Regions from separate parts of the Arthrobacter sp. HMSC08H08 genome, predicted to be linked through region 2. Evidence: riboswitches for the same ligand, from Rfam matches in the RefSeq annotation. Region 2 holds a riboswitch; each other region holds the start of a gene.
The links. Region 2 has a riboswitch for S-adenosylmethionine ahead of HMPREF3175_RS07305 (LLM class flavin-dependent oxidoreductase). Riboswitches for the same ligand answer to the same signal wherever they lie in the genome.
Positions count from the first base shown of each region.

Region 1: another riboswitch for S-adenosylmethionine. It lies ahead of HMPREF3175_RS06210 (flavin reductase family protein); the one in region 2 lies ahead of HMPREF3175_RS07305 (LLM class flavin-dependent oxidoreductase).
Region 3: another riboswitch for S-adenosylmethionine. It lies ahead of HMPREF3175_RS03440 (O-acetylhomoserine aminocarboxypropyltransferase/cysteine synthase family protein); the one in region 2 lies ahead of HMPREF3175_RS07305 (LLM class flavin-dependent oxidoreductase).
Region 4: another riboswitch for S-adenosylmethionine. It lies ahead of HMPREF3175_RS10155 (acyl-CoA dehydrogenase family protein); the one in region 2 lies ahead of HMPREF3175_RS07305 (LLM class flavin-dependent oxidoreductase).

Region 1 is NZ_KV789394.1:82,101-87,975, forward strand. Features, by position in the region: gene HMPREF3175_RS06195 (EamA family transporter) at 1-386, shown strand, start outside; gene dnaB (replicative DNA helicase) at 449-1,852, opposite strand; gene HMPREF3175_RS06205 (PepSY domain-containing protein) at 2,345-2,977, opposite strand; gene HMPREF3175_RS06210 (flavin reductase family protein) at 3,096-3,620, opposite strand; SAM riboswitch class IV at 3,661-3,774, opposite strand; gene rplI (50S ribosomal protein L9) at 3,972-4,433, opposite strand; gene rpsR (30S ribosomal protein S18) at 4,457-4,696, opposite strand; gene HMPREF3175_RS06225 (single-stranded DNA-binding protein) at 4,767-5,366, opposite strand; gene rpsF (30S ribosomal protein S6) at 5,420-5,719, opposite strand.
Region 2 is NZ_KV789399.1:27,470-33,344, reverse strand. Features, by position in the region: gene HMPREF3175_RS07305 (LLM class flavin-dependent oxidoreductase) at 1-1,232, opposite strand, end outside; SAM riboswitch class I at 1,263-1,376, opposite strand; gene HMPREF3175_RS07300 (hypothetical protein) at 1,382-1,654, opposite strand; SAM riboswitch class I at 1,713-1,810, shown strand; gene acs (acetate--CoA ligase) at 1,819-3,861, shown strand; gene HMPREF3175_RS07290 (amino acid permease) at 4,047-5,486, shown strand; gene HMPREF3175_RS07285 (HpcH/HpaI aldolase/citrate lyase family protein) at 5,496-5,875, shown strand, end outside.
Region 3 is NZ_KV789382.1:43,366-49,240, reverse strand. Features, by position in the region: gene HMPREF3175_RS03440 (O-acetylhomoserine aminocarboxypropyltransferase/cysteine synthase family protein) at 1-1,293, opposite strand, end outside; SAM riboswitch class IV at 1,382-1,497, opposite strand; gene HMPREF3175_RS03435 (VOC family protein) at 1,633-2,274, shown strand; gene HMPREF3175_RS03430 (CPBP family intramembrane glutamic endopeptidase) at 2,317-3,144, opposite strand; gene HMPREF3175_RS03425 (phosphotransferase family protein) at 3,175-4,083, shown strand; gene HMPREF3175_RS03420 (hypothetical protein) at 4,138-4,329, opposite strand; gene tpx (thiol peroxidase) at 4,480-4,974, opposite strand; gene HMPREF3175_RS03410 (ribokinase) at 5,128-5,875, opposite strand, start outside.
Region 4 is NZ_KV789394.1:319-6,193, reverse strand. Features, by position in the region: gene HMPREF3175_RS10155 (acyl-CoA dehydrogenase family protein) at 1-1,412, opposite strand, end outside; SAM riboswitch class I at 1,422-1,508, opposite strand; gene HMPREF3175_RS05865 (MarR family winged helix-turn-helix transcriptional regulator) at 1,681-2,208, opposite strand; gene HMPREF3175_RS05860 (SDR family NAD(P)-dependent oxidoreductase) at 2,421-3,350, shown strand; gene HMPREF3175_RS05855 (amidohydrolase family protein) at 3,509-4,372, shown strand; gene HMPREF3175_RS05850 (acyl-CoA dehydrogenase family protein) at 4,374-5,570, shown strand; gene HMPREF3175_RS05845 (MaoC family dehydratase) at 5,607-5,875, shown strand, end outside.

The DNA.
Region 1 (5,875 bases), on a different contig from region 2:
GTGTTGTGGGCCTGCGGCTCATGGGTGCCGGCGTAGGTTCGTTCGTGAACCTCACCGAGGTCCTCTTCGCAGCCGTTGTGGCGTGGTGGCTACTCGGCGAGACGCTGGCGAGCATCCAGTTCGTGGGTGGTGCGGCGATCCTCGCCGGAGTCGTCTTCGTCAAGCTCGGTGAGCGCCCACGCGGCCGTTCGCCAATGTCCAAGAAGATGCCAGGCATCGAGCCTCGCCGCCGCGTCAAATGGCGGCCAACACGGAAGAAGAACCACAAACGCAAAGACGGCACGCCTGGCAACAAGACCCAGAACGGCGATAAGGGCCAAAGCCAGAAGAAGGTGCAGGAGGGCAACCAGAAACGGCCTCAACGCCGCGAGGTTACCCCGCTCTAAAGTCAGCCCGCTCTAAAGCCAGCCCCCGCTGATGCGCTGATGTCTCCCGCTCTAGCGCGTTGCTAGATGCCGGCGTCGGCGGATTCATAGGCCATGTTGTTGAAGCGCGAGTAGTGGCCCTGGAACGCGACCACGATCGTCTTGGTCGGGCCGTTTCTGTGCTTAGCCACGATTACGTCGGCTTCACCTGCGCGTGGGGACTCTTTGTCGTAGATGTCTTCGCGGTGCAACAGGATGACCATGTCGGCGTCCTGCTCAATCGAACCGGATTCACGCAGGTCGGAGACCTGTGGGCGTTTATCGGTGCGCTGTTCGGAGCCACGGTTGAGCTGCGAGAGCGCGATGACCGGAACATCGAGCTCTTTAGCCAACAGTTTGAGCGCACGCGAGAACTCAGCGACCTCTTGTTGGCGCGATTCAACGCGTTTACCTGATGACATGAGCTGCAGGTAGTCCAGCACCACGAGCTTGAGGTTGTGTTGCTGCTTGAGGCGGCGGCATTTCGCGCGGATCTCCATGAGCGTCATGTTCGGTGAATCGTCGATGAAGAACGGCGCGTTATTCAGTTGCGGGAGGGTGCGGGCGATCTTGGTCCAGTCCTCGTCGCGCAAGTCACCTTTACGCAGGTTTTGAAGCCCGACGGCGGTCTCAGCTGAGAGCATGCGCATCGCGATCTCGGTGCGGCCCATTTCTAGCGAGAAGAACACGGTGGTCATGCCGTTTTTGATCGCCGCGGAGCGGGCGATATCCAGCGCGAAGGTCGATTTACCGACTGCGGGGCGGGCCGCGACCACGATCATCTGGCCACCCTGGAACCCCTGCGTCAGTTCGTCAAGCTCATAGAAGCCCGAAGGCACACCGGTGATTTCGTCGCCGGTCATCTGCCCTGCGGCCTCGATCTCATCGACCGTGGACTCCATGATCTCTGAGAGCAGCACGTAGTCTTCCGCGGCGCGCCGTTCAGCAACCTGCATGACCTCGGACTGGGCGTCGTTGACGATCGCGTCGACCTCACCGTCGGCTGCGAAGGCCATCTGCGTGATGCGATCGCCCGCGTAGACGAGGCGGCGCAGGATGGCGCGCTCCCTCACGATCTCGGCGTAGAAGCTCGCGTTCGCGGCCGTCGGAACGGATTGGATCAGCTCGTGCAGATAGGCCGCGCCACCGGCACGGTTGAGCTCACCGCTCTTGGTCAGGTGGCTCGAGACGGTCACCGCATCAGCCGGTTCCCCACGGCCGTAGAGATCGGTGATCGCGTCAAAAATGATCGAGTGCGCGGGCTTATAGAAATCCGATGAGCGCAGAATCTCTACACAGTCGGCGATCGCGTCCTGGGAGAGCAACATGCCACCCAAAACCGACTGTTCAGCCGCTACATCCTGAGGCGGGACGCGCTCAGCAAGTGAGGACGCACCCGAGGATGATGCGCCTGCATCGCTGTAGTCGGCGTCGCTGTACTGATCCACTGTGCTCCTTCAACCTGTACTGTCCTCAGGCTCAGTGTAGGGCGAAATAGACACAACACAACCCGAGTTATCCACAGCCCCTGTCGATAGTGTGTGGACTATTGTGGAACACACCGGTGGATATCCACTACTTCTGTGGATAACCTGGGGAAAACATCGCTGTGATTTTGCTTAAAATTAGCTGTATCCCGCGAGATTCCGCGGTTTTTTCTTGTGGATTATGAAGATGCTCTAAAAACTTTTCCCCAACCTTCAAGCACACGTGTCATGTTGACAAGAGGGATATCCACGCGATACATGCCTGAAACGCTAAGTTATCCACAGGTTTGGGCTAGTTACCCACAGACTCGCCCGAGTAGAGGTTGAAGGTTCGCCAACTCACCCTCGCGGAAGGTTGACCGCCCCCACAAATGGGGCTACATGCACATGGGGCGAGCCCGAAAGGGCCCGCCCCACAAACTACCTTGCACTATTGCTTATGCTTTTGCGTGCTTATTTGTCCTTCTTGAGGACCTGTCCGCTCTTGACGTCCACATAGACCGTCACGTCGGCGCCGCCACCCTCTGGGTAGATATCAACTTCCCACATGATCTGGCCTTGCTCCTCGTCAACGCTGACGTCATCGAGGGTGCCTGGGGTGTCCTTGAGCGCGGTCTCGATCGCCTTAGCGATTTCTACCTTGATCGCGTCATATTCGCGGCGGTCATCGCTGTCTACGTCTTCGACTTCATCCTGGTTGGTGACCTTGGATCCGTCAGCGGCTACCTCGAGCTCGTGACTCTTATTGCCCTTGACAACATCTACGCTCCAGCCGCTCTTATCGTCATCCCAGTCGAGGTCAACGGCCTTGCCGCCAACTTCCTTTTCAGCGGTCTCGATCGCCTTGAGAGCGTTCTGTTGGCTACCACCCTTGGTTGGGGCTTGCGCGTTGTTGTCTGCAGAGTCCTTACCATCAGCGTCATCGGCGTCAGTGTTCTGCGCCTGCTGAGTCTCAGTCTGCTGAGTTTGGGTCTGCTGGGCGTCCTGGGTGGGTTCGGAGGTTTTGTCCTCCGTTGGAGCACCGCAAGCGGCAAGAACCAGCGCGAGGGTTGCTACGGACGTGAGGGCTACATGTTTCTTCTCCATGGCCTCAATATACGCAGATCGGGACTCAGATAGCACTGCTTTTTTTGCTCAGCTCTAAGCCAACCTAGATTAACTGCCCGCGTTTGTCCTATGATCAGCGCCTTCCAAACAGCAGGCTTTAGGCGGTTACGAGTGCGCGGTCTGGAAGCTGCGCAAGGTCGCGGAACGTCTTGCCGTGCAGCACGATCGGCTCTCCGTGTTCCTCGCCGTGAGATACAGCGTGGACCTTCAACAGCACGATGGTGTGGTCGCCTGCCGGGACCGTGTCATAGATCGAGGTCTCAAGCCACAGGGCGGCGCGGTCCAGGAACAAAGCACCGGAGTCAGCTAACGTGACGTCGAGGCCGCTGAAACGCTTGGATGCGTCGCGGGAGGCGAGCTGATAGCAGACCTCGCGGTGTTCATCGGCCAGAATCGAGACGCCGAGCCGATAGCCGTGCTTGAGGCGCTGCCATGTGCGGGATTCGTTGCGAACTGAGAAGGATACGAGCGCTGGCTCATATGAGATGCCGACCGCAAAGCTCGAGGAGACCATGCCTTCGTGGTGGCCTCCCACGCGGGAGCAGAGAGCTGCCACGCCTACAGGGAAACGGTCGAATGCCGAACGCAGGGTTGCCTGGTCGATGGTGTGGGTCAGGGACATAGCGATTCATCCTTCGCAAGTATCGGCCGTCCACAATGGCCGGCGCAGCTTGCCGCCGGCATTCCCGACGGCCGAATCGTCACCTGGGGCACCCCACCTACGCGAGAGGGTTGCCGACGGATTAGCCAGGGCCTAAAAATCCGTACTCATGATTCGTGTGTTAAACGATAAACAGTTCAGCGCACGCCGTGCAACTGAATGTGTCATGTAGTTCATTTAATGAGACGAACGCCGCACCCTTTCTCGGGTGCGGCGTTCGTTCACGCCCCTCGCGGGGCGCGTCTCAGACTGTTTCACACGTGAGCTGACACGCGGTTCACATTATGGTTCCGCGCGCTGAGTGCTTGAGTGTTACTTGCCCTTTGGTGCTGCAACAACGTGCAGCGTGGTGTTCGCGAGAACGTCTTCGTGCAGGCGGACGGTGGCTTTGTAGTGGCCAGTGGTCTTGACCTGCTGTGCGATCTCGATGGTGCGCTTGTCGACCTTGCCCAGGCCGGCAGCCTCGATTGCTGCTGCAACGTCGGCCTGCTTGACGGTACCGAACAGGCGGCCGGTGTCACCAGCTTTAACCTCGATGCGGATCTCAGCGTCCTTGAGGCCGTCTGCGATCTTCTGTGCTTCTTCGAGGTTCGCGATGCGGTGGGCCTCGCGAGCAGCCTTGATGGACTCGATGTCCTTCTCGCCACCCTTGGTCCAGGTGATCGCGTAGCCGCGTGGCAGCAGGTAGTTGCGTGCGTAGCCGTCGCGTACTTCGACGATGTCGCCCGCAGCACCCAGGCCGGTTACCTCATGCGTGAGAATAAGCTTTGCCATGTTTCTTCTCTCCTCCTTCTTGCTTAGCCGCGGCCAGCGCCGGAGTATGGAAGCAGGGCAACTTCGCGCGCATTCTTGATCGCCTGAGCGATCTTGCGCTGCTCCTGCACGGTAACGCCAGTTACACGACGAGCGCGGATCTTGCCGCGGTCGGAGATGAACTTGCGAAGAAGGGCGACATCTTTGTAGTCAATGTAGTCGATGTCGGCGGCCTTGAGCGGGTTGGCCTTAGGCTTAGGCTTGCGAATTTCAGGCTTAGCCATCGTGGAGCTCCTTAGTTTGTTTTGGAGCCCGCAGTGTCAGCTGCGGGATGGGTATTGGTTTGAAAACGATTTAGAACGGTGGTGCGGACTGGCCGGGGTTTGCGCCCCAGTCGCTTGAGCCGCCAGAGTTACCCCACGGGTCGTTAGCTGGAGATTGCTGAGGCGCACCCCAGTCTCCGCCGCCGCCCTGGTTCTGCTGGCCGCCGAAGCCTCCGCCTTGGTTGCCGCCACCAAAGCCGCCGCCGGTGTTTCCACCGAAGCCGCCCTGGTTGCCGCCGAAACCGCCTTGGTTACCCCCGCCGCCTCGCTGGTTGCGGGTGACTTGTGCGGTTGCGTAGCGCAGGGCTGGGCCGACTTCGTCGACGTCCAGTTCCCATGCGGTACGGCGGTTGCCGTTCTGATCGTCATAGCTGCGGGCACGGAGACGACCCTGGGCGATGACGCGCATGCCCTTGGTCAGTGATTCCGCCACGTTTTCGGCGTGTTCACGCCATACGCTGCAGCGCATGAAGAGGGCTTCGCCGTCTTTGAACTCGTTGGCCTGACGGTCGAAGATCCGCGGCGTAGAAGCGACCGTGAAGTTCGCTACCGCGGCACCGGAGGGCGTGAAACGCAGTTCCGGATCAGCGGTGAGGTTACCCACCACAGTGATGATGGTTTCTCCAGCCATGATTCCCCTTAGCGTGAAGCGTTGAAACGTGGTTGTGCCCGCTGAGGACGCGCTTACTTGATGCGCTGGTCCTCTGGGCGGATGATCTTGGTGCGCATGATGGACTCGTTGAGGCCCAAAACACGGTCAAGTTCGGATGCGGTCTGTGGCTCAGCGGTGAAGTTAACCACTGCGTAGATGGCCTCAGCCTTCTTGTTGATTTCGTAGGCCATGCGGCGACGGCCCCAGATGTCGATGTTCTCGACGGTTCCGCCGTCCTTGGTGACGACCTCGAGGAACTTGTTGAGCGTCGGTTCAACGGTGCGCTCGTCGACCTCGGGGTCAACCAGCAGCATCAGTTCGTAGTTACGCAAGTGAACCCACCTCCTTTGGACATAAAGCGGGCACGGTCTTTCCGTACCAGGAGGTTCTATTGCGGTAGCCCCTACCCTGCCATGCAGGGCGTGCAAGCCTGCTGAAGTGCGCATCACGATGCGGTTGCCAGCAAAACTTGAAAGTGGGCAACAGCA
Region 2 (5,875 bases):
CGGAACGTGCCAGGCTTGACCGCGTAGGCGACGTTGAAGCCATCCACCCCGGTGTCACGCACCCATTCGTGGAACTGTTCGGCGACTTCGCGGCCGGTACCCACGGCAACCGGACCGAAACCACCCACGCCGATGTAGCGCGCCAACTGGCCCACGTTCCACGGCTTATCAGAATCACCTGAAGCCGCCTGGAACATGTTCACCGCGGACTGGATCGCGTTGGACTCCACGTCTTCACCGATCACCGCATCCAGCGGGTATTCGGACAAGTCGATGCCCGTCCAGCCTGCGAGCAACGCCAACGCGCCCTGCTCATCGGCATAAGACTGGTATTCGCGGAACTTCTCCCACGCTTCCTCGTTCGTCTTACCCACAACCGGGGTGATCATCGCGAAAATCTTGACGTCATCAGCGTTACGGCCCGCCGCCACGGTTGCTTCACGAATCTTCTTCACGGTCTTCGCGAGGCCTTCCTTGGTTGCCTGCGAAACGAACACAGCCTCAGCGTGCTTCCCCGCGAAAGCCATACCGCGCGAGGACGCGCCGGCCTGGAAGATCACCGGGGTGCGTTGGCGGGAAGGCTCCGTGATCGCAATGCCTGGAACGTTGAACCACGTGCCTTCGTGTTCAATCGGGTGCACCTTAGCCGGGTCAACGAACAAGCCGGATTCGCGGTCAGCTACAACCGCGTCGTCCTCCCACGAACCCTCGAGCAGCTTATACACGACCTCGAGGTATTCATCCGCGTGATCGTAGCGTTCGTCGTGCTCCATCTGGCTGGTCTGGCCAAAGTTCTTCGCCGCGGACTCGAGGTAGCCGGTCACAACGTTCCAGCCGACTCGCCCGCCCGTGATGTGATCCAGGGTCGCCATGCGGCGCGCGAGCCCCACCGGATGCTCATACGCAGTGCCCGCAGTGACACCGAAACCGAGGTTCTTCGTCGCTGCAGCCATCCCCGCCACGATCACCGCCGGATCAGCCAACGGGATCTGCGCACCGGAACGCAACGCCGTTTCCGGGGAGTTCGCATACGCGTCATACACACCCATCACATCGGCCAAAAACAGGGCGGAGAAACGGCCCTCTTCCAGGATCCTGGCGAGCTCAACCCAGTGCGAGAGCTTGTTGTAATCCCGCGAGGTATCTTCCGGATGCTTCCACAAACCCGGGGACTGGTGGCCAATCGTGTTCATCGCGAAGGCGTTGAGAAGAATCGGTTTTTCAGACGACATGTTAACCCTTTCCCGCAGCCCTCAAACGCTGCGCCATCGTCTTCTGGCGGGAGCACCTTTCCCTCACGATTCCTGCTACGGAACCCTTCAGGATGGTTGCTGCGGCGTCAACGAGCCAGATCTCTCGGCCGCTCTGGATGGATACGGATTCAGCATAGAGGCACACCATGGGCATCACGCAAATCGCTCGTGACCGATGACAAAGAATGACGGCACGCATCGGCGGCTACACTTGCGAAAGTATTACCCCAAGCCATAACACGGGTTTCTGCAGGTGAAAGGGCTACAGCGACGTGGAACTTGCGCGGCCAGAAGTGTTCTTTACCGTCGATATCATCGCGCTGATCATCAACGGGATCATGGGTGGGGTGATCGCCCGCCGCATCGGACGCCTTTGCTTCGCCAGCCGTGTTGAGCAACATGACACACACGCTGACCCGATTTGCGTGCAACCGCATTCGTCACCCACTATGGACAGCACAACCATCCAGAGCGGCTGAGAGATCTGGCTCTACGACGCCGCAGCAACCACCCCGGGTTTTTACCGGGCATGGTGCTCACGCCAGGATCGATGGAGTGACAACGCATGACCGCAACGTCCGCACCCGCGCACCAGGCCGCCCAGGCTCAGCTCAGCAACGCAAACCTCAGCAGCGCGCAGCCTAGCGATGACGCGCTGCTTAGCGATGAAGAGCACAGCGCGTACTGGGCCAAACAGGCCGGGCAGCTCACGTGGGAGACCCCGTGGGATACGGTGCACACGCTAACCCCGCCTAACCCTGAAACTCAGGAAGGTCTGCAGCAAACCTGGTTCGCGGGAGGCACGCTCAACGCCGCTGTCAACTGCGCAGACCGCCACGTAGCGGCGGGCAACGGGGACAAAGTAGCGCTCTACTTCGAAGGTGAACCCGGCGACCGTCGCACCGTGACCTACCGCGAACTCACCGAGGAAGTCTCGCAGGCCGCCCACGCGCTCACGGAACTGGGCATCACCCGCGGCGATCGCGTCGTGATCTATCTTCCGGTGCTCGTTGAGACGATCATCATCACGCTGGCTTGCGCACGCATCGGCGCGATCCACTCGCTTGTTTTCGGCGGGTTCAGCGCAGAAGCGTTGCGTTTCCGGGTTGAAGACACCCGCGCCAAGCTGCTGGTCACCAGCGACGGCCAGTACCGCCGCGGCAAGGCCGTGCCCGTCAAGGACATCGCGGACGAGGCCGCATCCGGGGAGAACCAGCTCGAGCATGTGCTCGTGATCGACCGCACCGGCCAGCGAGACATCCCGTGGACCGAAGGCCGTGACATCTGGTGGGACCAGATTGTGCCCCGCCAGCCCCGGCAGCACACACCGGAAGCGTTCGATGCGGAAAATCCGCTGTTCATCATGTACACCTCCGGGACCACCGGGAAACCGAAGGGCCTGGTGCACACGACCGGCGGCTACCTCACCGGTGCTGTAGCGACCTATAACCAGATTTTCGCCCACCCGGACCCAGCTCAACGCGCGGGCGACGTGCATTGGTGCACTGCAGATCTCGCGTGGGTCACCGCCCACACCTACGAGATCTATGGGCCGCTCGGGGCCGGCGCGACCCAAGTCATCTATGAAGGCGTGCCGAACGCCCCGCACCCGGGCCGGCACTTCGAAGTCATCCAGCGTTATGGTGTGACCTCCTACTACACCGCGCCAACGCTCGTGCGTTCGCTCATGGGCTGGTTCCCGGAAGGGATCCCAGCCGAATACGATCTCTCCAGCATCCGCCTCGGCGGAACCGTAGGTGAAGCCGTCAACCCTGAAGCAGCACGGTGGCTACGCGAACAGATCGGCCGCGACACCTACCAGCCCGCCAACCCTGAAACCGGGGAACCCGAGCGCGGCATCAGCATGGTCGATACCTGGTGGCAGTCAGAAACTGGCTCCACCATCCTCACTCCCCTACCCGGCGCAACCACCGTCAAGCCCGGCAGCGTAGGCCGCGACATGCCAGGGGTAGCGACCGCGGTTGTCGACGACGAGGGCAACCCGACACCGGCTGGAACCCAAGGCAACATCGTGCTCACCCAGTTCCCGCCCTCGATGGCGCGCACCGTGTGGGGAAACCCTGAACGCTGGTACACCTCCTATTGGAAGGCCTACGCCACATACGGTTGGTTCAGCGCAGGCGACGGCGCGAAAGTCGATGCCGACGGCGACACCTGGATCCTCGGCCGTACCGATGACGTCATCAACATTTCAGGCCACAGGCTCTCAACCATTGAGATCGAGTCCGCGCTCGTGACCGACCCGGGTGTTGTGGAAGCCGGCGTGTGCCCGGTACCGGATGCGAAGACCGGGCACGCCGCGATCGCGTTCGTGGTCCCCGGCGATCAGTCCCTGCTCGGCGCTGACGCGAGCGAGGAGGCCGTCGCCGAGTTCGCGCAGCGGCTACGCGCCACCGTGACCAAGGAGATCGGGCCCATCGCGAAACCGGCCCGCATCATCCTCGTGCCCGACGTACCGAAAACCCGCTCCGGCAAGATCATGCGCCGCATCCTCACCCAGGCCTATACCGGTGAAACACTCGGCGACACCACGAGCCTGCGCAACGAAGAATGCATCCCGGACGTGCTCGCCGCCGCCCGCGGCTAGCTGTATCCGCAGCTAGGCCGTACCAACCGGGGAACTTACCCGCGGCTACAGCAGGAGGCCGCGCCGCAGGAGAAAATGCGTGCTTTGAGCTGATTTGAAGTCAGTTCGTCTAGGGTTAGGCGGCCAGCTCGCCCAAGCCCTATCGCGAATGTGCATTGGGTCACGCATCGTCCTAGTCTCGATGCATGCGTTCTAGCAAAGACACGGCTTCTAACAGCGGCACGGGTTCCAGCGCCGACGCTTCGCCCCGGGTTGAGAAGGCTTCCCTCGATAAAGGCCTGACCGGGCGCCACATCCAGTTCATGGCGCTGGGTTCGGCGATCGGAACCGGGCTTTTCTATGGCTCAGCGGATGCGATCAAGGCCGCCGGCCCGATCGTTCTGCTCGCCTACATCGTGGCGGGTGCCGCGGTATTCATCGTGATGCGCGCCCTGGGCGAGATGGCGGTCCGCAACCCCGTCGCTGGCGCGTTCTCTGACTACGCGACCCGCTATTTGGGCCGCTACCTGGGGTTCACGACCGGCTGGACGTACGTGTTCTGTATGCTCGTCGTCTCGATCGCGGACGTCACCGCGGTGTCCGTGTATATGGGGTTGTGGTTCCCCAACGCGCCGCAATGGATCTGGGCGGCGGCCGTCGTTTTGTTGATCGCGGGCATCAACACCCGGCACGTGAAGGTGTTCGGCGAGATGGAGTTCTGGATGTCGATCATCAAGGTCGGCGCCGTGATCGCGATGATCCTCGGCGGCATCGCGATCCTGATCTTCGGCATGAGCGTGCCGGGTGAGGCGACCCCGGGCCTTCATAATCTTTTCGATCACGGCGGCTTGGCACCTAACGGCTGGATGGGCATTCTGGCGTGCTTGACGATGGTCGTGTTCAGCTTCGGTGGCATCGAGACCATCGCCGTGACCGCGGGCGAGGCTAACGATCCGCACACCGCGATCCCGCGCGCCGTGAACTCGGTTCCGATCCGCATCCTGCTGTTCTATGTTCTGGCTTTGGGTGTGATCATGACGCTGGTTCCGTGGAACCACATGAGCTCGGACACTTCCCCGTTCGTCCAGATTTTCGCGACGCTAGGAATCCCGGCGGCGCAACATATTTTGAATATCGTGGTGCTCACGGCCGCGATCTCTGCGATCAACGCGAACTCGTACGGTGCCGGCCGCATGCTGTTCGGGATGGCACACCTGGGGCAATCCCCACGCGCGTTCACCCGGACCACGGGCAAGGGCGTGCCGTGGGCTGCGGCACTGCTCATGATGTGCGCGCTCACGGTGGGTGTGGTGTTGAACTTCCTGATGCCGGAGTCCGCTTTCGCCGTGGTTGCCTCGGTCGGTGCGTTTGCGATCACGTGGCTGTGGTGCATGGTTTTGCTGTCCCACACCGCGATGCGCATCAAACTACGCCGCGAAGGCGTGCCTAAGGAAGGGCTTGAGTTCCCGGTGCCGTTGTGGCCCATCACCCCGATCTTCGCGGGTTCCTTCCTGGTTCTGGTGATCGTGTTGATGGCGTGGTTCCCGAACACGCGCGTCTCACTCATCGCGGGTGCCGTGTGGATCGCCCTGATTTCGGTGATATATGTTGTCACAACGTGGCTCAAGCGCCGCCAGAGTCAGTAACGTGTGGTCATGGCTCCTACGTTTTACCCTGCACAGATCCCTACGGCGGCCGGTCAGAAGATCGGCCCAGACCTTGCGCGTTCGTGGCTTTTGACGAACGCGGCGCATCCTGACCGTTTCGCTGAAGCCGAGGATTCCGCCGCCGATGTGGTGGTTTTGGATATCGAAGATGCGGTGGCGCCGAAAGACAAGGTTGCTGCCCGTGAAGCCGCGGTTGAGTGGATGACTAGCGGCCACACCGCGTGGGTTCGTATGAACGGTTATGCGACCAAGTATTGGGAAGACGACGTTGAGGCTTTAGCTGCCGCGTTGCCTTCCGCTGTGGGTGGGCCTGTGGCTGAGGGTGGTTTGGCCGGTGTGATCCTCGCGATGGTCGAATCCACCGACCA
Region 3 (5,875 bases), on a different contig from region 2:
CAGGTCGGCGATGATGTCATCCACGTGTTCAAGGCCCACTGAGAGGCGTACTGTGCCTGGGCCCACGCCGGCGGCTCGCTTCTCTTCCGGAGACAGCTGGGAGTGGGTTGTGGATGATGGATGCGCCACGAGCGAGCGGACGTCACCGAGGTTGGCTACAAGCGAGTGCAGCTCGAGCGCGTCCACGAAGGCGCGGGCCGCTTCCTCGTTGTCTTCAGCTCCCTTGATCTCGAAGGAGACGATCGCGCCCACCCCTTCGGGTGCGTAGTGGCGGCCACGCTCATACCACGGGCAGGATTCCAAGCCGGCATAGATGGTCGCGGAGACGTCATCGCGCGCTTCGAGCCATTGAGCGACCTTCTGCGCGTTCTCGATGTGCCTCTCAACACGCAGAGAGAGCGTTTCGAGGCCTTGGGCGATCAGGAAGGAGTTCATTGGGGAGATCGCAGCGCCGGTGTCACGCAACAACTGCACGCGGATCTTCAGGATGTAGGAGAGGTTCGCACCCAGTGGCGAGCCAACACCCATATCGCGGCCGTAAACGATGCCGTGATAGGACTCATCCGGCTGGTTGAAACCCGGGAAACGCTCCGGGTGTTGGGTGTAGTCGAAGTTTCCTGAGTCAATAATGACCCCGCCCATCGCGGTTCCGTGGCCGCACAGGTACTTGGTTGCGGAGTGAACCACGACGTCGGCGCCCCATTCGATCGGGCGCAGCGAGTACGGGGTTGCCAGCGTGTTGTCAATGATGAGCGGTACGCCTGCCTCATCGTGTGCAATCGCGGCGATGTTTTCGATGTCGAACACGTCTTGGCGCGGGTTACCGATGGTCTCGCCGAAGAAGGCCTTGGTGTTCGGCTTGATTGCCCCGCGCCATGCATCCAGGTCGTCTGGATCTTCCACGAACGTGACCTCGACACCGAGCTTAGGCAGAGTGTGCTTGAAGAGGTTCTGCGTCCCGCCATAGAGGGATGGCGATGCGACGATGTGATCGCCGGCTTCCGCAACATTGAGGATCGCATAGCTCGTAGCCGCCATTCCGGAGGCGACGAACAGCGCACCGACGCCGCCTTCGAGGCTTGCCATGCGGTTCTCGATGACTTCGGTGGTCGGGTTACCTAAGCGCGTATAGATAGGCCCCAGCTCGCTCAGCGCAAAGCGGTTGGCAGCAGCCTCGGTGTCAGGGAAAACATACGCGTTGGTCAGGTGGATCGGTAACGCTTGCGAACCCGTGGTCGGGTCTGGAGTCTGGCCGGCGTGGATCTGACGAGTTTCGAACTTTTGTTGCGACATATACAGTGCACCCCTTGATTCATAGGAGGGGCTTGCCCGCATACACCGGTTGATTTGACGTAACGTCCGCCCGGATACGGGCGGGCAGAGCCCGCGCTTGCCACAGCGGCATTCCCGTGTGACCAGGTCCTCACCCGGGGCACCCCGCCGCGGACGGAGGGTTGCCGGCCAGCAAACCGGGGTTTTGCACTGGCACTCATGACCTTGGCAATTAGCCTACAACACGCCAACCCACTGGCACCACATAACGCCCACCACACCCGGTTTGATCCACAGGCCGGACTTCAACTTAGGTAAACCTAAGTAGAGATGTGGCTCACACAGTGTCAGATTTAACCCATGAAGCTCGATCACGTTTCTTACGCTTGCGGGCCAGAAGGCCTCATCACCACCGCAGACCGTATCGCCGATCAGCTCGGGCTCCGGTACGTCAAAGGAGGCGTGCACCCACGCTTCGGAACACGCAACGTGTTCTTCCCCCTCCACAACCACCAGTACCTCGAAGTCGTTGAGGTACTAGACCACCCGGCCACTCTCCAGCAGCCGTTCAGGAAGGCAGTACGCGCCCGAAGCGAGATGGGTGGCGGATGGATGGGCTGGGTCGTCTCAGTAGAGGACCTCACACCTATCGAGGAGCGCCTGCAACGCGGCGCGGTCCCCGGTTCGCGTAAGTTCCCCGACGGGCGAGAGCTCACGTGGCGCCAGATCGGCATCAACGGGCTCATCGCAGACCCTCAGCTTCCCTACTTCCTCCGCTGGGACGAGAGCTTCGAGGACCTGCACCCATCCCGGGCTGAAGAGCCACACGGTGAAATCGTGGAACTCACGATCTCCGGTAACCGCGAACGCATCGACGAATGGCTCGGCCACCCAGGTGAAGACTTCAAGGGCGAGGTCACATTCAACTTCACCTCCCCCTCCGGGATGCCGGGCCTGCAGTCAGTCACGTTGAAGACCCCGAAGGGCCTCGTAACCCTCTAACAGCGTTGGCCCGGCGGGAGCTGACAGGGCCGACGGCGCGGGCTAGCTACCGTACCCGAACCATGCCGCGAGCAGCGGGTAGCCCACAAACGCGACCGCATCGAGTAAGAAGTGCGCCCAGATGAGCGGCATGATGCGGCGTTTGTGCAGGTAGTAGAGCCCAAAGATCACGCCCATCGCTACGTTGCCGATGAACGGCCCGATGCCTTGGTAGAGGTGGTAGGAGCCACGCACTACGGCGCAGAAGATGATGATCGCGGCGGGCGTCCATTTCAGTGTTGCGAGCCGCTCATGCAGGTAGGCGAGCACCACGATCTCTTCAAGCAGCCCGTTCTTGAGTGCGGCCAACAGCAACACGGGTACGCTCCACCACGCGTCCGGAAGGCCCGAGGTCGTGATAGCAGTCGTGACACCGAGCGCCCTGCCCGCTGCATATACCGCGAGGGTTCCTACGCCGATGAGCACGAAGAATGCGAAACCCACTGCGGCGTCGCTACCGCATCGTTGACCGTCGATGCCCCACCTACGCCAAGGCTTATTGCCCGGCCAGCGTGAAACAAGGTAGATCACGAGCGCTACCGGGGCAAGCGCAAAGAAGATGCCGGCAAGCTGATACAGCAGATCAATCCACTCACGCGTGCTAGTTGAGGTGTTGAGGGCCGCGGTCCCGGAGGAGATGGGGCCGCGCGTGATGGTGTCGAGCAAGTCGATGAGCGCATACACCCCGGATTTGCCCAAAGAGAGCGCTAGGACGATGCCGATCTCCCACCCCAGGGCCTTTCGCGAGGGCGCCCCCAGCTCGCCCAGGCCGGGCGTCTTCGCTGAGCCGTCACCGTCTGGGGTGTGTGCGTGTGGGGATTGGGCACTCATGCATCCGATTATGCTCGGTAGGCTGGATGCATGGCCAGGCAACCCACGAGCGAAGAAGTTGAACGCGCCAACGCTTTATACCCTGCCGCGGATTGGGTTTCTGGCCGGGTTGAGGAATCTGGGAAGTCGAACCTGGTTCTCATCCCGGCAGACCCGGTTCCTGAGGTTGTGTTCCGGATGGCCCGGACTCGTGAGGAGGCGCTCGCCCAAGCCCGCCGTGCCGCGTTAGCAGATGCGCTTGCCCCGCATGTTCCGTGGCTCGTCCCTGAATCCCGCTCCCCGATCGATTCCGCCGGCGGGATCATCCAACGTTTCATCCCCGGTGCCGCCCACCCGCTACACCAAGGCGACCCTGCAGCGTTGGGGCGGATTATTACCGACCTGCAGGCGGTTCCGTTGAGCGCCTACGAAGGCCTGGTTGGCGCGCCCTGGGAGGCAGAACCTCAATGGACCCAGGCCCGCGCCGATGCCGCGATCGATGCGCTTGAGCCCGATGTGCGGGCAAGTGCCGCTACCGTGTTAGCTACTCTGGGTGAGATGGAGCAAGCCATGGGATCCGCGGTGGGCCAAGGCGCCGCTCTTCGCGGTTCACTCCGGCGTGGTTTAGTGCATGGGGACTTAGCGGGCCGGAATATGCACTGGCGTGATGGCGAGCTGATCGGGATCCTCGACTGGGACAAAGCATCCTTGTGGGACCCGGCGATCAATCTGGCGCATCTATCGCTGTGGCACGGCCAAGACGTGATCGACCCGTCAGCCCCGGATGAGTTCTTCGCGGCTCGAGCCCACGTGTGGAACGGGTCATTGGCGTTGACTCGCGTGGCTGACGCCGCACTGCGCGGTGGAGTGAAAACCTGGGGCCGGCTTTTGAGGAAAACCCAGCCGCGCATCATGAGGGCCGCTCAAGCCGCACACGTATGCCGCGAGCTGCTCCAGTAATCCCCTGAGGCTCATACTGTGGGGCTCGCTATGGGGCTCATACTGTGGAGCTCGCTAGTTCGAGCGGTAGGTCCGCACGCCCGGTTTCTTTGGCGGTTCAATAGGCCAGAACGCTACAACCGCCCACCAGGATGCGATCATCAACACGACCGTGATACCGATGATGAGGCTCACGTTAGGGACAAAGAAGAGCAGATACGCGACGATCACGGCACCAAACAGTGCGCCGAAAAATTTGTTGTCCATCGTTGTCGGTGTTCACGTTCATCTCCGGAGATTACTTGCCGCATCCGGCTGAGCTGTTGAAGGCCCGCCCAGTTCTGTTAGATGAGCACTGCTGCGTGGATGCGCGAAACGCCCGGGGTCTGTGACCCCGGGCGCCAGCACGTGTGTGGTTTAGAGGACGTTGAGGACCTCGTCGTACGCTGGTTCCTCACCCACGCTTGGAGTCAGGGAGGAGTAGAGCACGGTGCCGTCCGTGTCGATCACGATGACGCCGCGAGCCATGAGGCCCTTCATTGGCCCGTCTGCGAACTTGATGCCGTAGTCCTCGCCGAAGCTCGAACGGAATGCCGAGGTCGCAACAACGTTGTCGATGCCTTCAGCACCGCAGAAGCGGCCGAGCGCGAACGGAAGGTCCATGGACACAGTCACAACAACCGTGTTCTCAAGGCCCGCTGCACGCTTATTGAATTCGCGAACGGACTGGGCGCACACCCCGGTATCGATCGACGGGAACACGTTCAACACAACGCGCTTGCCTGCGTAATCCTTGAGGGTTACGTCTTCAAGGTCGGTGTTGACGGTAGTGAACTCTGGGGCGGCCTTACCTACAGCGGGGAGGTCGCCAACCGTGTTGAGGGTCTTACCTTGGAACTCGATAGTAGCCATAGCCTTATCCTTTCAGAGGTGCCCCAGCATTTGGCAAGGGTTTAGCCTCAGGCTTAGCCAACAGCGGACATCAGCGCCACGCTTCCGGCGCTTGCGGACGGGCAGCGTCTGCGGACGGGCAGCCTTTCCGGATGGGCGAGGTCAGCGGTTCTGTCAGCGTACTGGCAACACGCCGTAGGATGCTTGGGCTCCGGGACGGGTCACGGTGTCGGCGGCGTAACGGCTTGCGTAGGAGGCCGCTTCGGCGAGGCTGTCCCCTGCCGCGAGCCGCGCAGCAAGCGCCCCGACATACGCGTCCCCGGCACCGGTGGTGTCAACGGGTTTCACGGTGTGAGCTGGGATCTTGTGTTCGCCGGTCTCGTCCATCACGTGTGAACCGCTTGCGCCCAGGGTCATGACCACCGAACGCACTCCGGCGGCTTTGAGCTCACGGACGATCTCCTTATCGCTCAGCCCCTCAGGGTCGCCGCCGAGCATCTTCAGCGCCCCTGCGCCCTCGTGTTCGTTGACGACCAACGGGTCAGCCCGCAAGATCAGATCAGCCGGGACGTCGATGACGGGTGCGAGGTTGAAAACCACCCGGTCCTCGGCCGCCGCGAAGGCAGCCTGGATTCCCGTGACCGGGATTTCACCCTGCAACACAACCACACCTTCAACAGCGTGGGCGCGTGCCTGCACGGCCCCTGCATCAAGGTGCTGATTAGCGCCGGCGATCACGATGATCGTGTTTTCTGCCCCGTGGTCGACCGTGATGATCGCGGTTCCTGTTGGTTCGTCTTCACGCACGAGCACGTGGCTCAAGTCAACACCATCCGCTGTGAGCAGTTCGTGGGCCTCCCGCGCGGCATCGTCGCTTCCGATGGCAGTGATGAACCGGACGCGGGCGCCAGCTCGCGAGGCC
Region 4 (5,875 bases), on a different contig from region 2:
ACAATCGGGTTATGCGTCGCGACCGTCTGCGCATTGCGCCAGTGCCGGTCCAGGTTCTTCTCCCGCGACGTGTTCGATGCGCCACCCGTGAGGAACAGGTCAGAGCAAATACTGGTCACGATGCCGGGCACAGTCACGTGCGCGCGCTCAACAGCAAGCTCCGCTTCAGTCAGCAGACGCTGCGCTGTGTCAGTAGCGGCGCCGGTGCCAGCGTCAGTGTTGCCAGTAGCGGCGGCGCCAGTATCGGCGTCACCGTTGCCATCGCCGGTGCCAGCGTCCTCGCCTTCGAGCGAAAGCACGCCCTCGGCGGCTTCAAGCCGCCGCGCAGCCTCAACCACCGCCGACTCCACTACGAAAGCCTGCGCCGAAAGCCGGCCCACAACCCCCAGAATCTGCGGGTCCTCAGAGTGCGGAACACCTAAGCCGGTATTGAAGGAGCGGGTCCGCCGCCGCACGCCAGCCGCCGCATCGTCCACAACGTTGCGAGCAATACCGGCCAATACAGCGAGCAAGACAAGCTGGAACAGCGGCGCCTCAAACTGCGCCTCAGCGCTGCCAGGCACGCGGTTCAAAATGTGCTCGGGCGCAACCTTCACATCGGTGAAACGCGTGGTTCCGGTACCGGTGAGGCTCTGTCCGAAACCATTCCAGTCGTCCTCAAGCTCAACACCCGGGGCGCGCGTGGAAACGACAGCGAACTGTCGACCCTCGGTCGGCGTGCCGTCCGCATCAAGCAGCGTGGCCGAAACCCGGGTATGCGTCGCGTACGCGGTGCCAGTGCAGTAGTACTTAGCGCCATTGAGCACCCCAGTGCCGTCCGCCTGCACAGCCAACGTGGTGTTGAGCGTATTCAACGCATTCCCGCCGATCTCCGTGGACGCGTTACCCACAACATCGCCGGCAAGAACCTTCGCATACCAATACTGGCGGGTCTGCTCATCCTGGTACCGCAGCGTCTCCACGAAACCCGCGTGGGAACGGTATTGATGCGCGATGTTCGGGTCAGCCGCCGCCAGATCGATCAGCAGCTGCACCCAGTCGGTGAAGCTCACGCCCGGGCCGCCGTACTCGGTAGGAACGCGAAGCACGGTGAATCCGGCCCGGTTGAGTTCTGCGATCTCAACGAACGGCAGAACACGATGCGCCTCCCGCTCAGAAGCCCCACTCGCGATGCGGTCAAAGATCGGCCCGAAATGCTCACGCAGCTCTGCCAGGCTTGGCGTGTGGCCGGCCTCCCACGGGGTGACCGGAGCATCTTGGGTGGTGACGTAACGCAGCCCTTCAGCGAAGCTCAGGTCAGCCGAGGAAACCGCGGTGCTGGCGTTGCCGGCGTCGGTGCTGGCTTCCGCATCGGCGGCGATCTCAGCGCCAGCTGCAGGGTGGACAGGGGTGTGCGTGGACAACGATGACACAGTTATTCCTTTCCATCGTTCCTGGCGGGAGCACCGTGCATAAACCGGTTGCTGCGACGTCAACGAGCCAGGTCTCTCAGTCGCTCTGGATGGGTTACAAGCATCATTTCTATAGCCCGGCCTCGAGCTGTGTCAACTGCCCGCCAGGCGACGCGCGTCACAAAACGTCAACAAGAAGCGCCCCCGCGGCGCCTGCATCTAAGCAGGCCCCGCGGGGCGCTTCGTGAGGTCTAGCGGGGGTCAGCAGGCGGGGTTCAGAGACCAGAGTTCAGAACGCGACTTTCTCCAGCAGCCGGCTCAGTTCCTGCCGCTCGTCGGAGGTGAGCGCGGCGAGCACCACGTCGTCGGAGGCCATGGTCAGCGCGCGTGCCCTCCGGTAGGCATCCTGCCCCTGCGGTGTGGCGATGACGATCCGGGAACGACGGTCACGCGGATCCACCTGGCGCTCGACCCATCCCCGCTTCTCCAGGAAGTCCACCAGGTTCACTATCTGGCTTGGGTCCAGGCTCAGGAAGTCGCCGAGTTCGCGCTGGGACGGGTTCACGTCCGCGGCGGCCAGGGCCAGCACGGAGTACTGGCGGACCTTCAATCCCATCTCCTCCTGCAGGACGCGGTTGGCGTGGCTGTGGCCGATGCTGCGCAGCCGGGCCGCCAGGAACTGGACCTGGCCGGCGAGCTCTGACGACGTGAACTCCGCCATGCGCTCGGCCGCAAGCGCTGTGGAGGGGGCGGGGAAGCGCTGGGCGGCCTCAGTCGGGCTATTTGTGGCTCCGGAGGTGTCCTTTGTAGTCGTCATGTGCTTGCTTCCTTGGTCCGTGTACTCGAGGGAGTGATCCGGCTGATCTTGCCCATATAGAGGCTTGTCCCCTGCAGAGGATCGTACTCGAAATGCAAGCCTCGAAAAATAATTGACATTCTCAATTATATGTACTGTCATGGTTCTTGTGTGGTGAACGCCACATTAGGACAGAACCGACATCTAGCACGTCACCACCGAAGGAGAATCCCATGTCCCTCGACGGCAAGGTAGCCATCGTCACCGGCTCGGGCGCAGGCCTGGGCCTCGCCTACGCCCAGGAGCTCGCCCGCCAGGGAGCCTCCGTGGTCATCAACGACGTCAACCAGGAGACCGCGGACGCCGCTGTCGCCTCCATCACCGAAGCCGGCGGCAAGGCCGTCGCCGCAGTGGTCCCTGTCGGCACCAGCGAGGCCGCCGACCAGCTGGTCAAGACCGCCGTGGACACCTTCGGTGGCCTAGACATTCTGGTGAACAACGCCGGCATCCTGCGGGATAAGTCCTTGCTGAAGATGACTGACGAGGACTTCGATCTCGTTATCGGCGTCCACCTCAAGGGCACCTTCACTTGCGTCCGTGCCGCTTACGCATACTTCAAGGAGAACGGCGTGGCCGGGCGCATCGTCTGCATCGGATCGCCGACCGGTCAGCGAGGCAACTTCGGCCAGACCAACTACGCCGCAGCCAAGGCGGGCATCGTCGGCATGGTCCGCACGTGGGCCCTGGAGATGAAGCGCGCCGGAGTGATGGTCAACGCCGTCATCCCAGTGGCGGCCACCGCCATGACCAAGACCGTCCCTTACTTCCAGAAGGCCGTCGAGGCGGACGAGCGCGGCGAGGCCATGCCGTCCTTCTTCCGCCATGACCTCGGCTTCGGAACCGCCGACGACGTCGCCGGCCTGATCGCTTTCCTTTCCTCCCCGGAGGTCGACGGCATCACCGGCCAGGCCATCGGAGTTGGTGGCGATCGCCTGCAGGTCTGGTCCCACCCAGAGCCAGTGGCCACCGAGTACCACGAGGGCGGCTGGGACTACGCCACCATGCAGACCCAAGGCGCCGAGCTGGTCAGGGGCAACCTCCAGGAAGTCGGCGAGAAGATGCCTCCGCTGCCTGCTGAGCTCGAGCCTGAACAGAAGAACTAAGGACAAGCACCATGACCGGAACCCAGGACACGGCTCCGCAGGGGCCAGCCCACGGGAACGACAGCGGCGCCCCTGCCCCCGCCTCAACCTCTGCTCCCGGCCCCGCCCCAGTCCGCTACGAGCTGGGCGTGGACGCCTCGGCCATCGAGGCCGTGGACATGCACGTCCACCTCGAAGTGGACTCGTGCGGCCACAAAGCGCTGCCGGAAGACTTCTTCGAAGCCTCCGCGAAGTACTTCAAGTCCGCGGAACGGACCCCGAGCGTGGACACCATCGCGGAGACCTACCGGCAGCGCCGGATGGCCGCCGTCGTCTTCACCGTGGACGCGCGCACCCAGTTCGGCCACAAGCCGAACTCCATCGATGACCTCGTGGCCGGCTGCGCCCGGAACAACGACGTCCTCATCCCATTCGGCTCCGTGGATCCCCGCACCGGGGCGGACGCGTTGGCCGAGGCCACCCGCCAGGCCGAGCAGCTCGGAGTGCGCGGCTTCAAATTCCACCCGTCCGTGCAGGGGTTCGACCCCTCGGACCGCGAGTACTACCCGCTCTGGGAGCGGCTCCAGGAGCTGGGGCTGCCGATCGTTTCCCACACCGGACAGAACGGTATGGGCGCCGGCCTGCCCGGCGGGCGCGGCATCAAACTGAAGTACTCCAACCCGCTGCTGCTGGACGACGTCGCCGCCGACTTCCCGGACCTGCAGATCATCATGGCCCACCCATCGGTGCCCTGGCAGGACGAGGCGAACTCGATCGCGACCCACAAAGCCAACGTGCACATCGACCTCTCCGGCTGGTCCCCGAAGTACTTCCCGGAGTCCCTGGTCCGCCAGTCGAACAACGTGCTGGCTCGCAAGGTGCTCTTCGGAACCGACTTCCCGCTGATCACCCCGGACAAGTGGCTGGCCGCCTTCGCGGAGCTTCCGCTCAAGGACGAGGTCCGGCCGTGGATCCTCAAGGACAACGCGGTGCGCCTGCTGGGCCTGGACCGTGAGTCCACGACCGAGACGAAGGGAGACTGAGATGGCTGAACCAGTGACCGGAAGCATCATCCCATCCGACTTCTACGGCTACGCCGAGCGGCTGACCGAGGCCGAGCGCGCCGTCATCCTGGACCTCAGGGAACGGCTCGAGAGCACGGTGAAACCGCTGGTCAACCCAGCCTGGGACGCCGCAGAGCTTCCCCAAGAGCTGGTGGACGCCGTCCGCGCCCTGCCGCTGATGGACCCGCCAGCCCTCAAAGAAGCCGGAGAGCCCATCCGTAGGATCCTCACCGGGTTCCGCAACTTCGAGCTGGCCCGCTGCGACATCAACGTCGGCACTCTATATAACGCGCATGCAGGCCTGTTCCGCACGGCATGCACCCTGGGCGGCGGGGAACAGCAGGCGCGGGAGCTGGATGCGAAGATCATCGACTACTCGCTGACCGGCGTGTTCGGGCTGACCGAGCCGGACCACGGCTCCGATGTGGCCGGCGGACTGGCCACCACCGCCACTCATGACCCGGAGACGGACACCTGGGTGATCGACGGCGCAAAGCGCTGGATCGGAGGCGCGACCATCTCGGACGTCGTCGCGACCTTCGCCCGCGACACCGCCGACGGCCAGGTCAAGTGCTTCCTGGTTCCGCGGGACGCCGATGGGGTGAGCATGTCGATCATCCCGAACAAGGCATCCCTGCGCATCATGCAGAACGCCCACATCGAGTACCGCGGGGTGCGGGTGCCCGCCTCGGCCCGGCTCGAAGGGATCAACTCATTCAAGGACGTGGCCCGTTGCTTGCGGGCCATGCGCTCGGACGTGGCCTGGATGGCCGTGGGTGCGACCGCGGGCGCCTATGAGGCCGCGCTGCGTTACGTCCGCGAACGGCAGCAGTTCGGCCGTCCGCTGGCCGGATTCCAGCTCATCCAGGAGAAGCTGGCCATCATGCTCGGCAACCTGACCTCCTCCCTGGGGCTGATGGTCCAGCTCACGGAACAGGAGGAGCAGGGGATCTACAAGGACGAGAACTCCGCCCTAGCCAAGATGATGACCTCCCTACGTCTACGCGAGACCGTGGCCCTAGCCCGCGAGGTCTGCGGCGGCAACGGCATCACCCTGGACACCGACGTGGCCCGCTTCCACGCGGACGCCGAGGCCGTCTACTCATACGAAGGCACCCACGAGATCAACGCGCTGATCGTGGGCCGCGCCGTAACCGGCGTCAGTGCCTTCGTCTAACCACCCTTTTCACCCCTTCCCTGAGAGGACCGCAACATGACCGAGACCACCGCACGCACCGTCGTCGACTTCGACGCCGTCAAGACCATGGCAGGCACCGAGCTGGGCGCCACCGAGTGGCGTGAGATCACCCAGGACATGGTGAACACCTTCGCCGACGCCACCGACGACCACCAATGGATCCACGTGGACCCAGAACGCGCCAAGGACGGCCCTTTCGGCGCCCCGATCGCCCACGGCTTCCTCACCCTGTCCTTGATCATCCCGTTCTGGGGTGAGCTGTTCGATGTCTCCGACGTGAAGAC